Regions from separate parts of the Psychrobacter immobilis genome, predicted to be linked through region 2. Evidence: predicted binding sites of a transcription regulator. Region 2 holds the regulator's gene; each other region holds the start of a gene.
The links. Region 2 encodes PhoB, which activates phosphate uptake and scavenging genes when phosphate is short. Its sites were predicted from a motif close to TGTCATNAANCTGTCATAA; they were not measured.
Positions count from the first base shown of each region.

Region 1: the regulator PhoB is predicted to act here: its motif matches at 2,783-2,801, upstream of JMW64_RS10155 (porin).
Region 3: the regulator PhoB is predicted to act here: its motif matches at 1,954-1,972, upstream of JMW64_RS09260 (inorganic phosphate transporter).
Region 4: the regulator PhoB is predicted to act here: its motif matches at 1,828-1,846, upstream of pstS (phosphate ABC transporter substrate-binding protein PstS).

Region 1 is NZ_CAJGZV010000001.1:2,454,610-2,459,548, forward strand. It holds gene JMW64_RS10150 (CTP synthase) at 1-1,355, opposite strand, end outside; gene JMW64_RS10155 (porin) at 1,551-2,645, opposite strand; gene JMW64_RS10160 (malate synthase G) at 3,379-4,939, opposite strand, start outside.
Region 2 is NZ_CAJGZV010000001.1:2,900,743-2,905,681, forward strand. It holds gene JMW64_RS12050 (M23 family metallopeptidase) at 60-662, shown strand; gene phoR (phosphate regulon sensor histidine kinase PhoR) at 659-1,762, opposite strand; gene phoB (phosphate regulon transcriptional regulator PhoB) at 1,843-2,547, opposite strand; gene dtd (D-aminoacyl-tRNA deacylase) at 2,703-3,158, opposite strand; gene asd (archaetidylserine decarboxylase) at 3,271-4,104, shown strand; gene JMW64_RS12075 (DUF1287 domain-containing protein) at 4,223-4,828, opposite strand.
Region 3 is NZ_CAJGZV010000001.1:2,250,389-2,255,327, reverse strand. It holds gene JMW64_RS09265 (ATPase) at 1-1,365, shown strand, start outside; gene JMW64_RS09260 (inorganic phosphate transporter) at 2,005-3,612, shown strand; gene JMW64_RS09255 (aminotransferase class I/II-fold pyridoxal phosphate-dependent enzyme) at 3,723-4,939, opposite strand, start outside.
Region 4 is NZ_CAJGZV010000001.1:201,145-206,083, reverse strand. It holds gene pstC (phosphate ABC transporter permease subunit PstC) at 1-395, opposite strand, end outside; gene pstS (phosphate ABC transporter substrate-binding protein PstS) at 592-1,755, opposite strand; TPP riboswitch at 2,048-2,191, shown strand; gene thiC (phosphomethylpyrimidine synthase ThiC) at 2,440-4,335, shown strand; gene JMW64_RS00875 (metallophosphoesterase family protein) at 4,515-4,939, opposite strand, start outside.

The DNA of each region.
Region 1 (4,939 bases), 450 kb from region 2:
CCAGCAACCAATTCGGCTTGCTGCGCGCCTAGACGCATGGTGCCGCCAAGGTCAGAGTCATCGCTACGAATCTGTAATTCGCCGCGCTCATCTAACCACTCAGTGATGAGACCAATGATAGGCTCTGCCGTTTTGCGATCAAACTCAGAAGAGTTGGCATCGATTTTGAGTACATTACGCGCGTACTCAATCACTGCTAGCTGCATACCAAGGCAAATACCTAAATATGGCACGTTGTTTTCACGAGCATAAGTGATGGCTTTTATCTTACCATTGGTACCACGCTCACCAAAACCACCCGGTACTAGGATGGCATCGGCATTGTGTAGCTGCGCCAATAGGCTGTCATCGTCTTCTAGACGCTCAGCATCAACATAGTCAATTTTGACATCGGCTTTATGAGTGATGCCAGCATGCAGCAGTGCTTCGTTGATCGATTTATAAGCATCAGGTAACTCGACGTATTTACCAACCATCGCTACCGTAAGACTCATTTCAGGATTAAGCTGCGCTTCAACCACTTTGTCCCAATCACTTAAATCTGCTTCTGGTACATCTAAACCAAAACGCTCACAGATCAAATCATCAAGATCCTGCTCATGAAGCGTGCGTGGAATCTGATAAATACTTTGCGCATCTTCACACATAATAACCGCACGCTCTTCCACATTGGTGAACAGCGCTATTTTGCGACGGTTGTCTTGCGAGATGTGGTGATCAGAGCGGCAAATCAATATATCAGGCTGCAAACCGATAGAACGTAGCTCTTTTACTGAATGCTGCGTTGGTTTGGTTTTAGTTTCGCCTGCACTAGCAATATAAGGTACGAGCGTCAAATGCATCAGCATGGCTCTATTGCGACCAAGCTCTACTTGCATTTGGCGGACGGCTTCCATAAATGGTAACGATTCGATGTCACCAACGGTACCGCCAATCTCAATAATGGCGATATCATAACCTTCACCACTGGCTAAGATTTTACTCTTAATTTCATCAGTGATATGTGGAATAACTTGTACTGTACCACCAAGATATTCACCACGGCGCTCTTTATTTAGAACGTTTTGATAGATACGACCACTAGTAAAGTTATTGCTCTTACTCATTTTTGAATGGCGTAAGAAGCGCTCATAGTAACCCAAATCTAAATCAGTCTCTGCACCATCTTCGGTGACGAATACTTCGCCATGCTGGAATGGGCTCATCGTACCTGGATCGACGTTGATGTACGGATCCATCTTGGTCATCGTAACGGTCACGCCACGGGCTTCTAAGACCGCTGCAAGAGAGGCTGCGGTGATACCTTTTCCTAGTGAGGACACTACCCCACCGGTCACAAATATAAACTTGGTCATAGTACTCTGTCGGTAATTGGTAAAGAAGGATTTTACTAAAAATACGTCAAAAAATATAGGGCAAAAGCACAAACTCTTTGAAACATTCAAGTTTTAGTACTTAGCTATTATAACGCACTACCCACTCAAAAAGGATATAACAAAAAAAACTCACCCCGAAGGATGAGTTTTTATAATCAGATTCTAATGCTTAGATTAGAACTTGTATTCTAGACCAGTACCAACTACCAATACTTCTGCATCGCCTCTTGCGTCAGCCATGATATCATCGTTATAAATATCTTTAATATTAGTGTTATATCTATAGTTAACATTATCAGCTTTATTTAAGCCTGCATAGGCATGAGCAATGATATTGTCTTTATAGAAGTATTTACCACCAACAACGATTTGATCTGAATCAGAGTTATCAAAACCATTTAAGTTAGTAGTATTGTTGTACTGTGCGTATACAGACGCTGGACGGGCAAAGTTAGTTAACCCCATCTCGCCACTAATAACGAAACCTTTCTCTTTATCAGAAGAACCATTATAGTCAGCTACTTGATATAGCGCGCCTAGCATTACAGGTGCTGCCATAAACTTGGCTAGATCTACAGTAGCAGTACCACGGATTATATCACCATTGATGTTTTGGTCTTTGTCATAAGCCACACCAGCAGTGAAGCCAGTACCTTGGTCAAACATCATTGCAACGCCGAAACCTGCGTCATCAGAGTTATCACCATCTACATCATTAGAGCTGTACATTGCAGACAGTTGTAACGGTAGACCATTGTACTTAGGTGCAGTCCAAATGATTGAGCTTGCAAGACGATTACTGTCAGCCATATTTAATGCTGCAACTGTTTCACTTTCGTTTTCAGTTTGACCTAGGTTATCCCAGTAACCTTGGTTCACAACAACGTTATCAATACGAGCTAGCGTTGATTGGTTTTTACCAGCACGGAACTCACCGAACTGCTTGTTGTTTAAACCAAGGAATGTATCACGGTTAGTAAAAGTAGCGTTATCACCAGTGACACTTGTGCCGTACTCTAACTGATAGATAACATCAGTATTGGTAGTCATGGCTTCAGAGCCCTTAAAACCTAGACGTGAAGCATGAGAATTAATCTCTACTTGATCTTCACCATAATTAACCTTGCTGTTGTCAGCAACAGCACGACCATCAAAATCAACATCGATATAATCAGCAGCTACAAAAGCTTTACCATAGATAGTCGGTGCTGCATTGGCTGCAGATACAGATAAGGCAGCAACTGCTGTAGCTAAAAGTAGTTTTTTCATGGGGTATCTCCACTTTACAATTTTAGTAATAAGCTAGCTATGATTAGCTGGTGCTCATAATGGTATCGTCACAAATCCTCAAAGATATAATGTGTAACTGGCTACCGAGATTAGTCAGAAACAAGTGTGGCGAAGTTCTATTACAGTAAGATGAAAAAAACAATGACTTACATAACTGCGATTAAAAAGTAACTGCCATGTAATCTTAGGTCTTTATCGCTCCGTTGCGTAACATCCGTTACCAAACTCATACTTCGAATACAAGCATAACAACTTTGACATAATTTGCAACATTTTTTTTAGATTTTTAAACCCAGTATTTGTTGAATGCCATATCTACTATAGAATGTAGGTCATTGTAAAAAAATCCCTATCCGCTCAAATAGATAAAGATATTATTGATTAATATAATTACCAAGAACTTGAAACTAGCGTAATCAATACCATTTGATTAGCAAACATAAAGCCCTACTTGTTCATTAACAAGTAGGGCTAATAAAAAATAATAAATGTGATTTATGACATACTGACAGTCACAATTGAGATCGGAAAATTGCTATAGTAGAGCAGCAAAAAGGTATTTTCACTGCTCTTGTTTCCAGACTACAACCTTAGTCAATGGCTATTACAGACTCCTTATTAAGTATAAAAACCAAGAAGAAGCTTAGTCAGTCATGACAGTATTATAATAGAATGTCAAGTATGCCATATTCTAATATTAACCTGCGCAATATTAGCAGCCTGCTTTTAGATCAAGACGTGCCTGATGTAATAATGGCTCAGTATAGCCACTTGGCTGCTCGCGACCTTTAAATACCAAATCACAAGCCGCTTTGAATGCATAAGAGTGGTCAAAGTTATCTGCCATCGTCTGATAGTCGCTATCGCCTGCATTTTGCTCATCAACCACTTTTGCCATACGCTTCATCGTATCCATCACTTGCTGCTCGCTCACGACATCGTGATGCAACCAGTTGGCAATGTGTTGACTTGAGATACGTAAGGTCGCACGGTCTTCCATCAGACCCACATCATTGATATCCGGTACTTTAGAACAACCAACGCCTTGATTTACCCAACGCACAACATATCCTAAGATGCCCTGAGCATTATTGTCTAGCTCTTGCTGCTTCTCTTCATCAGTCCAGTTGATATTTTTTGCTAATGGAATGGTTAAAATGTCGTCTAGACTGGCACGCTCACGTGATTTTAGACTGTCTTGAACGTCAGCAACACTCACTTGATGATAGTGCATGCTGTGTAAAGTTGCCCCTGTTGGTGACGGTACCCATGCTGTACTGGCTCCAGACTTAGGATGTGCAGCTTTGGTGTCCATCATCTCTTTCATCTCGTCAGGCTTCGCCCACATGCCTTTACCAATCTGAGCAACACCCTGTAGACCAGTCTCTAAACCGATATCAACGTTCCACTGCTCGTAGGCTGGCTGCCATGCTTGTGACTTCATCTCACCCTTAGGTACAAATGGACCTGCATTCATGCTGGTATGCATCTCATCACCAGTACGATCTAAGAACCCTGTGTTGATGAAAATGACACGCTCTTTCGCTTGACGGATGGCTTCTTTCAAGTTGACCGTCATACGGCGCTCTTCATCCATGATACCGATTTTGATGGTATTACGCTTTAAGCCTAATAAGTCTTCTACTGCGTTGAATAAATCGTTGGCCATTTTGACTTCTTCAGGACCATGCATTTTTGGCTTAACGATATACATTGAACCTTTACGTGAATTCGATAGCGCATTCTTACCTTTAAGGTCATTGAGCGTCAATAGTGGTGTAATCAAGCCATCCATCAAGCCTTCAAATATTTGTTCTTGACCATCACCCAAGTCGACCAATATTGCAGGGTTTTGCATGAGGTGACCGACGTTACGAATCAGCAATAACGAACGACCTGGCAGGATAAGCTTACCACCATCTGGGGTGGTGTATTCACGATCTGGATTTTGCTGACGTGTGCGGGTTTTTCCACCTTTTTCAAAGGTTTCTAGCAAGTCACCACTCATGAGACCAAGCCAATTGCGATACACTTCCACTTTTTCTTCTGCATCGACGGCAGCGATTGAGTCTTCACAGTCTTGAATTGCCGTAATAGCTGACTCTAGCAGCACATCTTTGATATGTGCAGGGTCGTCTTTACCGACTGGATGATTGGCATCTATTTGAATCTCTGCATGCAAACCATTGTTTTTTAATAAAATACGCGTTGGGCTTTCTGCATCACCGACGAAACCAACGAATTTTTCGGCATCTTTTAGCTCAGTATTGCTA
Region 2 (4,939 bases):
AGACGACTTCACTTATATAATAATAAGAAAAACTAATTTAAAAAACTAAAGAGAGATAGATGCCAGCAGATAGCAGTAACCCGCAATCAAAGCCAAAGAAAAGGCCAACCTTTTTAAGCCGTGTACTCAGTGTGCTCATTAAAGCGGCTATATTGTTGATGCTATTATTTGTATTTGATAGGCTCTTACCCAGTATCAGCCAACAAACTCAGTCATTTGTAATAGCAAAATGGCAACAGCTCAGTTTGTTACAGCAAGAACTACCGACGGAAAACTGCTTACCCAGTCCACTTCCAGAACAACATCTAACAGATACATGGGGCGCTGCACGCAGTCAAGGTCGCAGTCATGAAGGTATCGATATCTTTGCCCCACGAGGCACACCAATACGAGCCACGACACAAGGCATCGTCAGCAAAGTTGGTGAAAATACGTTAGGCGGTCGTGTGGTGGTCGTGGTTGGACCAGGCGGCGCAGGGCATTATTATGCGCATTTAGAAGATTATGCAGATATTAGTCCAAACGACTGGGTCGATGCTGGCGATATCATCGGCTACGTCGGCGACAGTGGTAATGCAAAAGGTACGCCGCCACATGTGCATTATGGTATTTATATCAATGGTAGTGCAGTGAACCCCTATCCACTTTTACAAAAAGATTAGGGTATCGCAGCTGATCTAATGTGGGCAGCTGGAAATACCATACTGAACGTCGAGCCCAGCCCTTCTACTGATTCAATTTGTAAATTAGCCTCATGCTGATATAAAACGTGTTTAACGATTGCCAAACCTAGCCCTGTGCCGCCAGTCGCCCGACTACGACCTTTATCAATACGATAAAAGCGCTCCGTCAACCGTGCGATATGCTCAGGTGCAATACCAATACCGTTGTCTTCGACGGCAAATCGGCAACCTTCTGACGTTTTTGTCCAGCTAATGGCGATATTACCGCCCTTGGGCGTGTATTTGATGGCATTAATCACCAGATTAGAAAGCGCGCTATTTAGATACATCTCTGAGCCATACAGTCCGTCATAAGTGTCTATCTGCAAGTGAATGGTATGCCCATATTCTTGATTGTACGCTTGCGCATCATCATAAACATGGGTCAGCAGCTTGGTCATATCAATATAACTGAGCTCATGGGTTTCTTCGATTTCGATGCGAGATAACAGCAATAAGTCATTTACAATTCTATTCATACGCGCAGTCTGTTGGCTCATCAGCTCAAACCCGCGCTTCCAATGCGGCGGCATATCTGGCTGATCCGAAAAATTTTCTAGATAACCCATCATGACGGTCAACGGTGTGCGTAACTCATGCGAGACATTCGCCACAAAATCGCGGCGCATCTCCTCCAAATGATGCAAGCGCGTCACATCATAAATAATGAGCAGCTTCTCATCGCCAAAAGGCGTGAGCTCACACTTTAAATAACGCTTGGGCGCGCGCCACGAGACAATGTGCACACCATCCTGAGCACCATCGTTAGGGTTGGTCGTCGCCTGATAATACTGACGAAATTCAGGCGCACTGATAAAGTCAAAAATGCACTTACCTTTATCTGATAATTGTAACAACATTAAATCTTCGGCGGCCTGATTCCACCATTCGAGCCCATCATCGTCATTGAGCAAAACCACCGCATCACGCAATGCGCGTAGTGCGCTTCTAATTTTTTTGAGTTGATCTGTTGTATTCTGCTGAGTTGCTAGCAGTGACTTATTTTGTTGGTCGCCTTGAGCCGATATTAGGGTGTTCATCCATCATCCTTATCACTATTCGCCGTTTTTCACTGTGCTGCGATTAACATACTGCTTTTATAGCGAATAAAAACCGTCAGTTAAATTGGTTCAATAAAGCTAGAAAATCGATAGCCTGTCCCGCGTACTGTCTGTATCAACGTATCACATTGATGCGGTCGTAGTAATGTCCGCAAACGTTTGATATGCACATCAATGGTTCTATCTTCGATATATACATTACCGCCCCATACTTGGTCTAGCAGCTGCGTCCGCGTATAGGCACGCTCTGGATGACTCATAAAAAATGCCAGTAATCGATATTCCGTAGGACCAACATCAACCACTTTACCAGCCGCTGTCACCCGCTGACTTTTGGGATCAAGGCTCAGATTGCCGATTTCGATAGGTTTATCACTACTGAGCGCGTTACTACGCCGCAATACTGCTTTGATTCTGGATATTAACTCTCGTGTCGAAAAAGGCTTGGTCATATAATCATCAGCACCAGCATCAAGGCCATGCACCTTGCTGTCCTCTTCACTTTTAGCCGTCAACATAATGACTGGTATCTCAGCGAGTAGCTCATCGTTTTTGAGCAGTCGACAAAAATCAATGCCACTTTTATCGCCGGGCAGCATCCAATCTAGCAAAATCAGCGCCGGGCGGTGATCGACCACTTGTTGGTGCGCCTCAGATACATCTGCTGCCTGCAGACTATCAAATCCCGCCATCTCTAGCGTCATGACGATCATTTCACGAATCGCAGGTTCATCTTCAACAATCAAAATTTGCTCATTATACATACGGCATTCTCAGTGTTAGAGGACAACATTTAGCTGACAAAAAGGCGATAAATGCTCGCCTGCTGCTCCCTATTAAACGGGGTAATTATGACAGTTTAATGACATTCAACTTTTAAGCGGTTCATAAGTCTAATGACGGCTAATGCTTGGTTTACTCAATTTACTTCTAACAAGAAATTCAATGGCCCATCATTGACGCTCGACACTTGCATATTGGCACCAAATTGACCAGTTGCCACGTTTGGATGTTGCGTGTTGGCATAGGCGACCAATTGCGCAAACAATGCTTGCGCCGCATCAGGTGCCATCGCACCACCAAAGTCAGGGCGGCGACCCTTGTCTGTTTTTGCCATTAGCGTAAACTGTGATACCAATAACAGTCCACCACCAACTTGCTGGACGTTTTTATCCAGTTTGCCGTACTTGGCAGGATCATCGTCATTGTCAAAAATACGATAGGTGAGGATTTTATCCACCATGCGCTGGGCGCTTGTTAGGTCGTCATCAGGCCCTAAACCAATATAAGCCAATATGCCTTGCTCAATCGTACCAACACACTGCGCATCGACGGTGACACTAGCATGGCGTACGCGCTGTATAAGTGCTTTCATTTACGGATTCCTTACCAATTATGCCCATACAATAATACGCCGTCCATGATAAAATACGGCCATTCTCTTGCTTATTAATTATTACATCACACCCTATTTTGGTAGCCTCATTATGAATGTATTCACTACTTTACAACAGCTTGTCCCGCAGCAGCAACTGAGTAAAGTTGCTGGGCGCCTAGCCGCTAGCCGCCATCCTTATGTTAAACGCACGTTTATCCGCAGCTTTGCTAAAGCCTACAACGTCAGCTTGGACGAGTATGAGCGCCAAAGTCTCAACGCCTATGAGAGCTTTAATGATTTTTTTACTCGTGAGCTAAAAGAAGACGCGCGCCCTATCGACATAACGCCTAATGGTATCGTCAGTCCTGCCGATGGTATTATCTCGCAGTTGGGTCAAATTGACGACCATAAATTGCTCCAAGCAAAAGGTCGCTATTATGACGTTGGTCAACTGCTTGCTGACAGTGAAGATGGCCGCTATTTTGCGGATGGGAGTTTTGCAACGGTTTATCTTGCCCCCAGTAACTATCACCGTGTACATATGCCCTTCGCCGGCACTCTGACCAAAACCCGTTATGTACCGGGTACGCTGTTTTCGGTCAACAATACTACGGCGGCGAACGTGCCAGACTTATTTGCGCGTAATGAACGCTTGGTTTGTCTGTTTGATACAGCATATGGTAAAGCAGCGGTGGTGATGGTTGGGGCGATGATTGTCGCTGGTATCGAAACGGTGGCAACTGGTAAAATTGCCCGCACTGATGATATTCAAGAAGCTGAGCACAATATGAGCTTTGAGAAAGGCGATGAGCTGGGTCGTTTTTATTTAGGCTCAACCGCAATTGTCATTCTACCAAAAGGCGCAAAAGCAGATTGGCAAGACAGTATGAAAGCCGATAGTGTGGTAAAAATGGGACAGCTACTAGGGACTACTAACGCTTAATAATTGAGCGATTTAATGACTTAAAAAAGCTCAGTCCAGCATCCTAATCTATGTTGAACTGAGCTTTTTATTGTGGGTAATTATCTTATCGCAACATACTAGTTAATAAAGAAAGTAGTCAATAACGAAAGTGCTTGAGAATAGGATAAGCAAATAAGATGTTTTCTTCTTGCGTACCGCGTCCGATATTGTGAATAATCAGCGGTGTACCATCCGCAGCGACTTTATCGGAGACAATACCTGTATGCGGCAAATTACCATTCGGTAGCCGCCACGTCACCACATCCCCTGCTTGAAAACTGGCTTTATCAGTCGTCGATAATGTCTTTGCGTGACGCGCAAAAAACACTTCAAGATTGGGCACTCGGCGATGATCGATATTCTTATCGGTTGATTTCAGCCCCCAAGTCTTTGGATAAGCCGACCAATTTGACATCATATCATGGTTGACTAATTGCTGTAGATCTATATTTTGCAAGCGATAAGCACGGACGATAACATCGGTACAGACGCCAGTTTCTATCGGCACATCGCCACGCGGAAAATCCAACTTGCGGTAAGCAGGATCATAGCTGGCGGTAATGCCGATCTGTTTTTTGGCATCGTGCGCCAGTTTATCACCATTACTAATAGGTGCGGCAGCCTGAGTTAGTTGCGCCAAAGTTAATAGGCTAACAAAGACGAGCGATTTAGCGAAAACCTTATAAGTGCCAGTGACTCTCATTTAACAATCTCTCTATATAATGTACTTAATCGCTCATTTAGCTAATTCTAAATACTTTAATATTTAAAGAATACAAATATTTGCAAACATGTAAACGGCAAAATGATGGCT
Region 3 (4,939 bases), 650 kb from region 2:
AAGCAATTGCGCCAATGGGTAGATCCTCGACTACTTAAAGTTGAGGCAACCGTTGGTGATTGTCCCTTAGCGTATCAGCCGATTTGGCAGGCACATACCAAGGCATTACCCCGTCATGGCGATGTGATGGTTTATTTTGGCAACTGGTATGCTGACCTGCTTTATAACGTCATGCGTATGGCAACGTCAGACAACGACAAGACGTTGCCGATTGCGCAATGGCAAGCATATTTACAGCAGCAGCTTATTAAGCTACAAGCATTCGAACAAGACCTAGCTGCCAATCAAACCCGACTGCTTAAATGCTGGTTCCATGTGGATATTGAAACATTGCAAGCGCGATTGAATGACGATGAAGCCGATCCGCAGTTTTTATACCAAATTGACTGGAATAGTAAAAAAGTTATTGAAACCTTTAATCAAGTGGCTACCGTTCTGCTACGCCAGCAAGATGATTGGATCATCATTGATGGTGATAACAAGTCAGATGCAGCTGACCATTTTTGCCATGAAGTGCTACAAGCGATGCAAACCGCGCTAATGAGTAGTAAAAAAAATACAGTAAACACCTCTGATAAATCGAAGGCTAAGAAGCAAGCTCAGCAAGCACTCAAATCAGCAAAGTTTGAACCTGTAAAAATTCCTAAATGTCTAAAAAATATCGATGATGCAGAGATTGATAAGTCGGAATACCGTGATGAGTTGTTAGAAAAACAAGTTCGCCTTGCCCAGTTGCTGCGTGCGCGCAAAGGGCGTCATATCGTTTTTGCCTTTGAAGGAATGGACGCTGCTGGCAAAGGTGGCGCGATCAAAAGATTGGTGGCGCCGCTCGACCCACGCGAGTATCAAATTTATAATATCAGTGCGCCAATGCTATATGAGCTGCAACATCCTTATCTATGGCGTTTTTGGACCAAACTTCCGAACGAGCAAACCGACCGTATTAGCCGTATTGCCATTTTTGATCGGACTTGGTATGGGCGCGTTTTGGTTGAGCGCATTGAGGGTTTTGCCACGGATGAGGAATGGCAGCGTGCTTACGATGAAATCAATCGCTTTGAGGCGGATTTAGCCGCGGCGGGGACAATCGTTATCAAATACTGGTTGGCTATCGATAAAAAAGAACAGCTTAAACGTTTTGAGGCACGTCAGGAGACACCGCACAAGCAGTTTAAGCTGACGGACGATGACTGGCGCAACCGTGATAAATGGTCGGATTATGTGCAGTCTGCGGCGGATATGCTGGCACGTACCGATACAGAGTACGCACCGTGGTGCGTCATCGCGACCAATGAGAAGCGTCAAGCACGTTTGGATGTTTTAGATCATGCGATTAAGCAACTATCAGCGGTGTGTGGCAGCTGATATGTGATTGGTCATTCAATTAGGTAGCTGGTTACAAAGCGCCATAATTATATATTTAACGTTAAATAAATTCAGGGAAAGAGAGTATAATGCTGCGTTACAGCAGGATGTTTTCTAACACATATGCTGGCAGTTACAAATCTTGCAATATCATCATGCATTATGCGCTTATATTTAATATAATAGGCGCGTAATAGCTCCTGCTGTGCACGAAACTCACTGAGTGAGTAGCGTGTTTTTACCCTTTGACACAGACATTTTAATCACTCTGGTTAATAAATTTGGCAAAGGTTCTTACAATAGCAGTTATTAGCACCAAAATTATTACTACGACATCTCTAAGCCGCAAGCTGCTGTAATCAGACGATTTGGCAATATTCCTTGCGGCTTTGTGACATATTGAGTGATGTGTTTTACCTTATTTACTGCCTTTACGTAAAATAAAATACGAGTAAATAAAAGATAAGCGTTAGGGTAGAGCACCAAGATAGCAGTAAGAAAAACCGTTTTTTAGCAAGCATATTGCGCGTTTCATATACGTTATATTAATGTCAGAAGCTATCACGAGCATTATTAATAGCCGCGCAATGTCATCAACCGCCTATAATTTCAATCAGCTTACGCAGGACGTATCAACGTATGGGTATCAGCAACAGTTCTACAGAGCCAGTCAAATCAGTCGGTTCTATGAGAATAAATCTATTTTTTGCCATTTTACTGATTGCGATGACCGCCTACTTTTTGTGGTGGGGTCTAGATTACACGATGCGTCAACAGACGACGCTATTTATTGTGGCCACTGCTTTTGGTGTCTTTATGGCATTCAATATTGGTGGTAACGATGTCGCCAACTCCTTTGGTACTTCAGTAGGTGCAGGGACGTTGACTATCCCGCAGGCATTGGGTATCGCAGCGATATTTGAAGTGTCCGGAGCCGTACTGGCAGGTGGTGAAGTCACCGATACTATTCGAAGCGGCATTGTCGATTTAGATGGTCTTTCAGTAACGCCCAACCAATTCATTTATGTCATGCTGTCAGCGCTCATCGCTGCCGCATTTTGGCTATTATTTGCCACCAAAAAAGGTCTGCCTGTTTCGACCACGCACGCCATTATTGGCGGCGTTGTTGGTAGCTCTATTGTATTAGGTATCACGTTAGGTGGTACTGAAATGGCATTATCAACGGTGAATTGGAGTACGATTGGCACCATCGCGATTTCTTGGGTATTGTCACCGCTATTGGGCGGCGTTTTGTCCTATGTATTATATGGACAGATTAAGAAAAACATCATTGAATATAATGATAGAACAGAGGCGCACATTGCGACTTTGAAAGGCGACAAAAAAACCTTAAAACAAAACCACAAAGAATTTTTGGACGGTTTAACAGAATCAGAACAACTTGCCTATACGTCAGCGATGTTACGTGATCAAGAAATCTACAAAGATGACGATTGCGATGTTGAAGATTTAGAGACTGACTACTATAAACAGCTTTATGAGATTGAAAATGAACGCAGCAACCTTGATACGCTAAAAGCGTTGAAGCAATGGGTTCCTATCATTGCGGCTGCAGGCGGCGCGGTCATGGCTTCTTTGGTCATCTTTAAGGGTCTAAAGAATGTCAATAATGGCATGACGACACTGCAAGGCTTTTTAATCATGGGTATGATCGCAGCGCTAGTGTGGCTTGCGACCTTTATCTATACCAAGAGTATCCGCGGTAAACATAAAGAGGATTTGACCAAAGCGACGTTTATTATGTTTAGCTGGATGCAAGTCTTTACCGCCTCTGCTTTTGCTTTTAGCCACGGCTCAAACGATATTGCCAATGCAGTCGGCCCTTTTGCCGCGATTATGGATGTTATCCGTACCAATAGCATTGCGACTGAAGCCGCTGTACCGCCTGCTGTCATGCTGACCTTTGGTGTTGCGCTTATCGTTGGTCTTTGGTTCATCGGCAAAGAAGTCATTCAAACGGTTGGTACCAACTTGGCAAAAATGCATCCCGCTTCTGGTTTTTCAGCTGAATTGGCTGCGGCAGCAGTGGTTATGGGCGCATCAACCATGGGTCTGCCCGTATCAAGCACGCATACGCTAGTTGGCGCGGTACTTGGCATCGGTATTGTCAATAGAGACACCAATTGGGCGTTGATGAAACCTATCGGTTTGGCATGGATCATTACTCTTCCTGCAGCAGCGGCAATGTCTGCAATCAGTTATATTATTTTGGTCAATATTTTTTAACACGTACGCTTATTTAACGTTATTTATAAGCACATTTCAAATAAAAAACGCTTATCAGCATCATGCCGATAAGCGTTTTTTTATATCTGTTTTTAATAGTTACTGAACGTCTAATCCGTACCAAATTGTTTGCGTTTTTTGGCAAAGAAGCGATCTAAGCGGTCCATGGCATCCTCTAAATCATGTAGGTTTGGTAAAAATACCAAGCGGAAATGATCGGGCTTATCCCAGTTAAAGCCTGTTCCTTGCACCATTAAGACATTTTCTTCAACAAGCAAATCCATCATAAATGCCATATCATCTTCGATAGGGTAAACATCAGGATCCATCTTTGGAAAGCAATAAAACGCGCCTTGTGGCATGGTACAAGAGATACCTTTTATTGCATTAAGCCGTGACACAGCCATTTCACGCTGCTTATATAAGCGCCCACGCTCTGACGTGAGCTCTTTCATGCTTTGATAGCCACCCATCGCGGTTTGAATAGCGTATTGACCTTGGACGTTGGAACACAAGCGCATAGACGCTAACATGTCCAAGCCTTCGATAAAGTCAGTGGCATGGTGCTTTTTGCCAGACACCATCATCCAACCTGCGCGGAATCCCGCGATACGATGCGATTTAGATAAGCCATTGTATGAGAGCACCAGCACATCATCAGTCAAGGTGCTCATTGGGGTGTGTACCATATCATCATAAAGAATACGATCATAAATTTCATCGGCCATGATGATTAAATCATGTGCTTTAGCGACCTCAATAATTTGTTTGAGTAATTCATCACTATAAAGTGAACCCGTTGGATTATTAGGGTTAATCACCACGATACCTTTGGTTTTAGAGGTGATTTTAGATTTAATATCTTCGATATCAGGATGCCAATTATCGTCTTCATTACAGCGATAATGTACCGCTGTGCCACCAGCTAGGTTCGCCGCTGCCGTCCAAAGCGGGTAGTCTGGCATTGGGATAAGCACTTCGTCACCATCATTCATCAAGGCCTGCATGGTCATTACAATCAGCTCAGAAACTCCGTTGCCCAAATAGACGTCACGGACATCAACTGCCGATAGCAACCCTTTTGATTGGTAGTACTGTAAGACGGCTTTACGCGCTGAAAAAATCCCTTGCGAGTCGGAATAACCGGTCGCGTCTGGTAGGTTCATTGCCACATCGCGCAAAATCTCATGCGGGGCTTCTAAACCAAAGGGGGCTGGGTTACCGACGTTCAGCTTTAATATACGTTTGCCTTCTGCTTCCATCTTATTGGCTGTTTGTAATAGCGGGCCTCGAATGTCGTAGCAAACATTTTGTAATTTATCCGATT
Region 4 (4,939 bases), 2.7 Mb from region 2:
AACAATCCCCACATACCGTAAATGATAGAAGGAATACCCGCTAATAACTCAATGGCAATACCAAGTGGTTTTTTGAGGAAGGTTGGGCACATCTCGGTCAAAAATATGGCAATGCCAAAACTGATTGGTACTGCAATGAGAATAGCTATAAATGACGTTACTAGCGTGCCATAAATAGGGGCAAGAGCCCCGTACTCATTGGCGACCGTATCCCAATTATTACTGGTATAAAATCCAAGACCAAATGTTTGAATGCTCGGCCACGCTCCGATGATTAAGGAGACTAAAATGCCGCCCAACGATAAGAGTACTAATATGGCAAAAGCCTTAGTAGCATTCACAAACAATAAGTCATAGCGCTTTTGTTTAGCCAGTTGGGACCTTAAATCATTCATAAGTGTCTCAGCATTAAATAGAATCAAGTCAAAATAGTAGAAGCATTCATTCGGTTTTATCACAACAAACTTGTCATCAAACTTGCTGTGATAAAACCTCTCAAATAACTACCGGAGAATAGTTATTCGAGAGGATAACTCGAAAGGGACTAGTAAGGCACTGACAAGGTATTAAAGAATATTTAGCAGAAACAGGTTACTGAGCAGGCTTATACACAGGCTGTCCATCACTGCCTTTTACCTCGTTCCATTTTTCCTTGAATAAGGCAACCGCTGCATCAGAGAATGGTACGTAATCGAGTGCCATAGCATCGTCATCACCTTGGGTATAAGCCCAATCAAAGAAGTTCAACACGCCAGCCACTTGCTGAGGATTCTCTGGTTGCTTATGTACTAGGATAAAGGTCGCAGCAGCGATCGGCCATGCTTGCTCAGTCTCAGAGTTGGTGATGACTTTATAAAAGCCTGCTTGCTGTGACCAGTCGATATCACCTGCCGCAGCAAATGTCTCAGCAGATGGCTGAACGACGTTGCCAGCAGCGTTTTTCAATGCAGTATGTGACATGTTGTTTTGCTTGGCATAAGCATACTCAACGTAGCCGATAGAGTTTTTCATACGATTTACGTAGCTTGAAACCCCTTCGTTACCTTTACCACCTGCACCAGTCGCAGACGTTGGCCATTTGACTGTTTTATCAACACCAACTGTGTCTTTCCAGTCTGGCGAGACTTTAGCAAGATAATCCGTAAAGTTAAACGTTGTGCCAGAACCATCTGAGCGGAATACTGTCGTAATAGCTGCATCAGGCAAAGTCAAATCTGGGTTCATGGCTTTGATGGCTGGGTCATTCCAGTTGCTAATCTTACCCAAATAGATGTCTGCCAACGTTGCACCGTCTAATTTCAACGCGCCCGGCTCAATACCATCGATGTTGACGATTGGCACGACGCCACCGATAACCGTCGGAAACTGAATCAAGCCTGCTGCGTCTAGCTCTTCAGGCGTCATCGGCGCGTCAGACGCCCCAAAATCGACTGTTTTTGATTCGATTTGTTTGATACCACCAGAAGAGCCAATCGATTGGTAATTGACTTGGCCACCGGTAGCAGCGTTGTAGTCGTAAGACCATTTAGCATAAATAGGCTGCGGGAACGATGCCCCTGCACCCGTGATATTCATAGCGATATTCTCAGCAGATTTAAAACCTGCTGCAGAAGCAGATGTTGTCTGAGTAGTTGCTTCAGTGGTGGTGACAGCGCTACTGCTATCCGCAGCTGGCTCTGTCGTTTCAGTCGATTTATTACATGCCGTAAGCACTAATGTACAACTAACGGCCACTGCTAATAACGAATAACGCATGTAGGACTCCTAAAGTTTAACAACGATACAAAAAAGCATTGTTTATGACATGCGTGCTATCTTGCCAAATCTTTATGACAGTTTAATGACAACCTCCAGAATCTTTCATTCGCTTTACATAATATTTAGATAAGCTATCTACAGCTCAGTAATATCAAGTGATTTCAATCACTGGTACTCTAGAGTCGTTCTCATAAAAACATCGAACCTCAAACTCAACGCCTGATATTTTCATCTAAATATCATTAGCCCTCATTGCAGAACTTTGTTAGTATTGATGTGATTTACAACACTGACAGACTCGGGGTGCGGTGTATTATCGGCTCACTTTATAAGCTTTCCTTATTAAAGTAGTCGCCTTTATACATTCGCTGAGAGATCACCCGCCGAACCTGATGCGGTTAGTACCGACGCAGGGAAGTCTTAAGCACTTTGTTATTTATGGCAAAGGACGTGCAGAAATGCCTTTTTTATCCTCATTACTATCTTAATGTGCGTGATGTGCTATTAAGTAGTGAAGACTGATATAAAGCTGCGTCCAACGTTTGATGAGCATCATCCGTGACTATATTATTTGGTCGTAGGCTGATGCTCATGAGCTGAATTTGTCTGGATCACAGATGCTCCCCCCGCAGCTACTGGCGGTGTTGCTTTTATTCAAAAACCAACACGCTAGGACAGCATATGACAACTTTATTAGCCACTTCTCCTTCTCAAAAACCTTCTAAGACAGATGCGTTAAAGACCCCTGCTCACCGCAGTGCCAGTGATGCGCGCTTCGAGGAAGATGCGCGTGATTTGCATCGCATCTTACCTGCTTCGCGCAAAGTCTATATCGAAGGCTCTAGATCCGATATTCAAGTACCCATGCGTGAAATCACCCTTGATCCTACCCCTGTGCAAGGCGTCCCTGAAAGCGAATGGGAGCAAAATCCACCGTTTTATGTCTATGACACCTCTGGCGTGTATACCGACCCCAACGTCGAGATTGATTTGACCAAAGGCTTGCCGAAACTGCGTGAAGGTTGGATAAATGAGCGCGGTGATACCGAGCAATTAAGCGGACTGTCTAGCTTTTATGGAATGGCACGCGCCCGCGATATCAGCACTGCCAATCTACGATTTGCTCATATCGATAAACCTCGCCGCGCCAAAGATGTCGATGGCAAAGCTGGCAACGTCACGCAGATGTACTATGCACGCCGCGGCATTATCACCCCTGAGATGGAATACATCGCCATTCGCGAAACGCAAAAACAGCATGAGCTGACCGATATGCGTCAACATGACGGTGAAAACTTTGGCGCTAATACGCCGACGGTTATCACTCCTGAGTTTGTGCGGAGTGAAGTGGCTGCAGGTCGCGCCATTATCCCAAATAACATCAATCACCCTGAATCTGAGCCGATGATTATCGGGCGTAATTTTTTGGTAAAAATTAATGCCAATATTGGTAACTCAGCGCTCGGCTCTTCTATCGATGAAGAGGTGTCTAAAATGACGTGGGCCACGCGTTGGGGTGCGGATAACATCATGGATTTGTCGACTGGCAATCATATTCACGAAACGCGCGAATGGCTGATTCGTAACTCGCCAGTGCCGATTGGTACTGTACCGATTTACCAAGCGCTAGAAAAAGTCGATGGCGTGGCTGAAGATTTAACGTGGGAGATATTCCGCGATACGCTGATTGAGCAAGCCGAACAAGGTGTCGATTACTTTACTATCCATGCGGGTGTTTTATTAGAGTACGTGCCGCTAACTGCTGGACGCTTAACGGGCATCGTCTCGCGTGGCGGATCTATCATGGCGCAGTGGTGCATGTTTCATAATAAAGAGAGCTTTTTATATACTCATTTTGAAGATATATGTGAAATCATGAAGCAGTACGATGTGGCGTTTAGTCTAGGCGATGGCTTACGTCCAGGCTGTTTGCAAGATGCCAATGACGAGGCGCAATTTGGTGAGCTGCGTACCCTTGGCGAGTTGACCCAAGTGGCGTGGAGGCATGACGTACAGGTCATGATTGAAGGTCCGGGGCACGTGGCGATGAACCGTATTAAAGAGAATATGGACTTGCAATTAGAAGTTTGTGCCGACGCACCTTTTTATACCTTAGGACCCTTAACCACCGATATCGCACCCGGTTATGACCATATCACCAGTGCAATTGGTGCGGCAATGATCGGCTGGTTTGGTACCGCGATGCTGTGCTATGTGACGCCAAAAGAGCATTTAGGTCTGCCTAATAAAAAAGATGTTAAAGACGGTATCATCACTTATAAAATCGCTGCTCATGCCGCCGACCTTGCCAAAGGACATCCGGGCGCACAAGCTCGTGATAATGCGTTATCTAAAGCCCGATTTGAATTCCGCTGGGACGACCAATTCAATCTGGCGCTCGACCCAGATACCGCCCGTGAGTTCCATGATGAAACCTTGCCTAAAGACGCGCATAAGACGGCGCACTTTTGCTCGATGTGTGGACCTAAGTTTTGCTCGATGAAAATCACTCAGAACGTGCGGGATTATGCGGCAGGACTGGATAAAGATGCCGCTAACCAAAAAGTTATTTCATAAATAGATGACTTAATGGATATGAATCATTTGATTGAGGTGATAAATATACTAGCGAAGGATGTCAGTTATATAGAGAGATGTAGGCAACCTATATAGCAGCGCATCAAAAAAGCTCAAACCTGATAATCAGGTTCGAGCTTTTTTTAAAATAACTCTTAACATCTTTAAAAACTAAATACTCAATTCAGTGGATATTTTTTCTCAATTTTTCGAATTTCATCAATACCTCCAGATTCTAGCTTGGAAACAATGTAAAACTCTTTGTCACTGCCAAAATTATCTAGGGCATTATTGAGTCCTTTTATGTACTCATAAAACTCTGCGTAAGAATAAACTTCTTCATTATAGCGAATATCAGGTTTATCTATATAGAGGTATGCAGAACCTTCGCACTGTGTTACTTCACCTTTGATATTTGTCTCAGCCTCATAGGAGCTTGATGTCAATATTTTATTGCTGTTGTAACTCATACATACTTTCTGTCCGCCTCTATTCATTGTTTCAAACTTATAACTATCCAGTTTTTGATTTAAGTTGGATTTCAGTTCTGAAAAATCTGTCTCATTTGCTGAAGCATCCAAATTACCCAAAACAACATCTACTT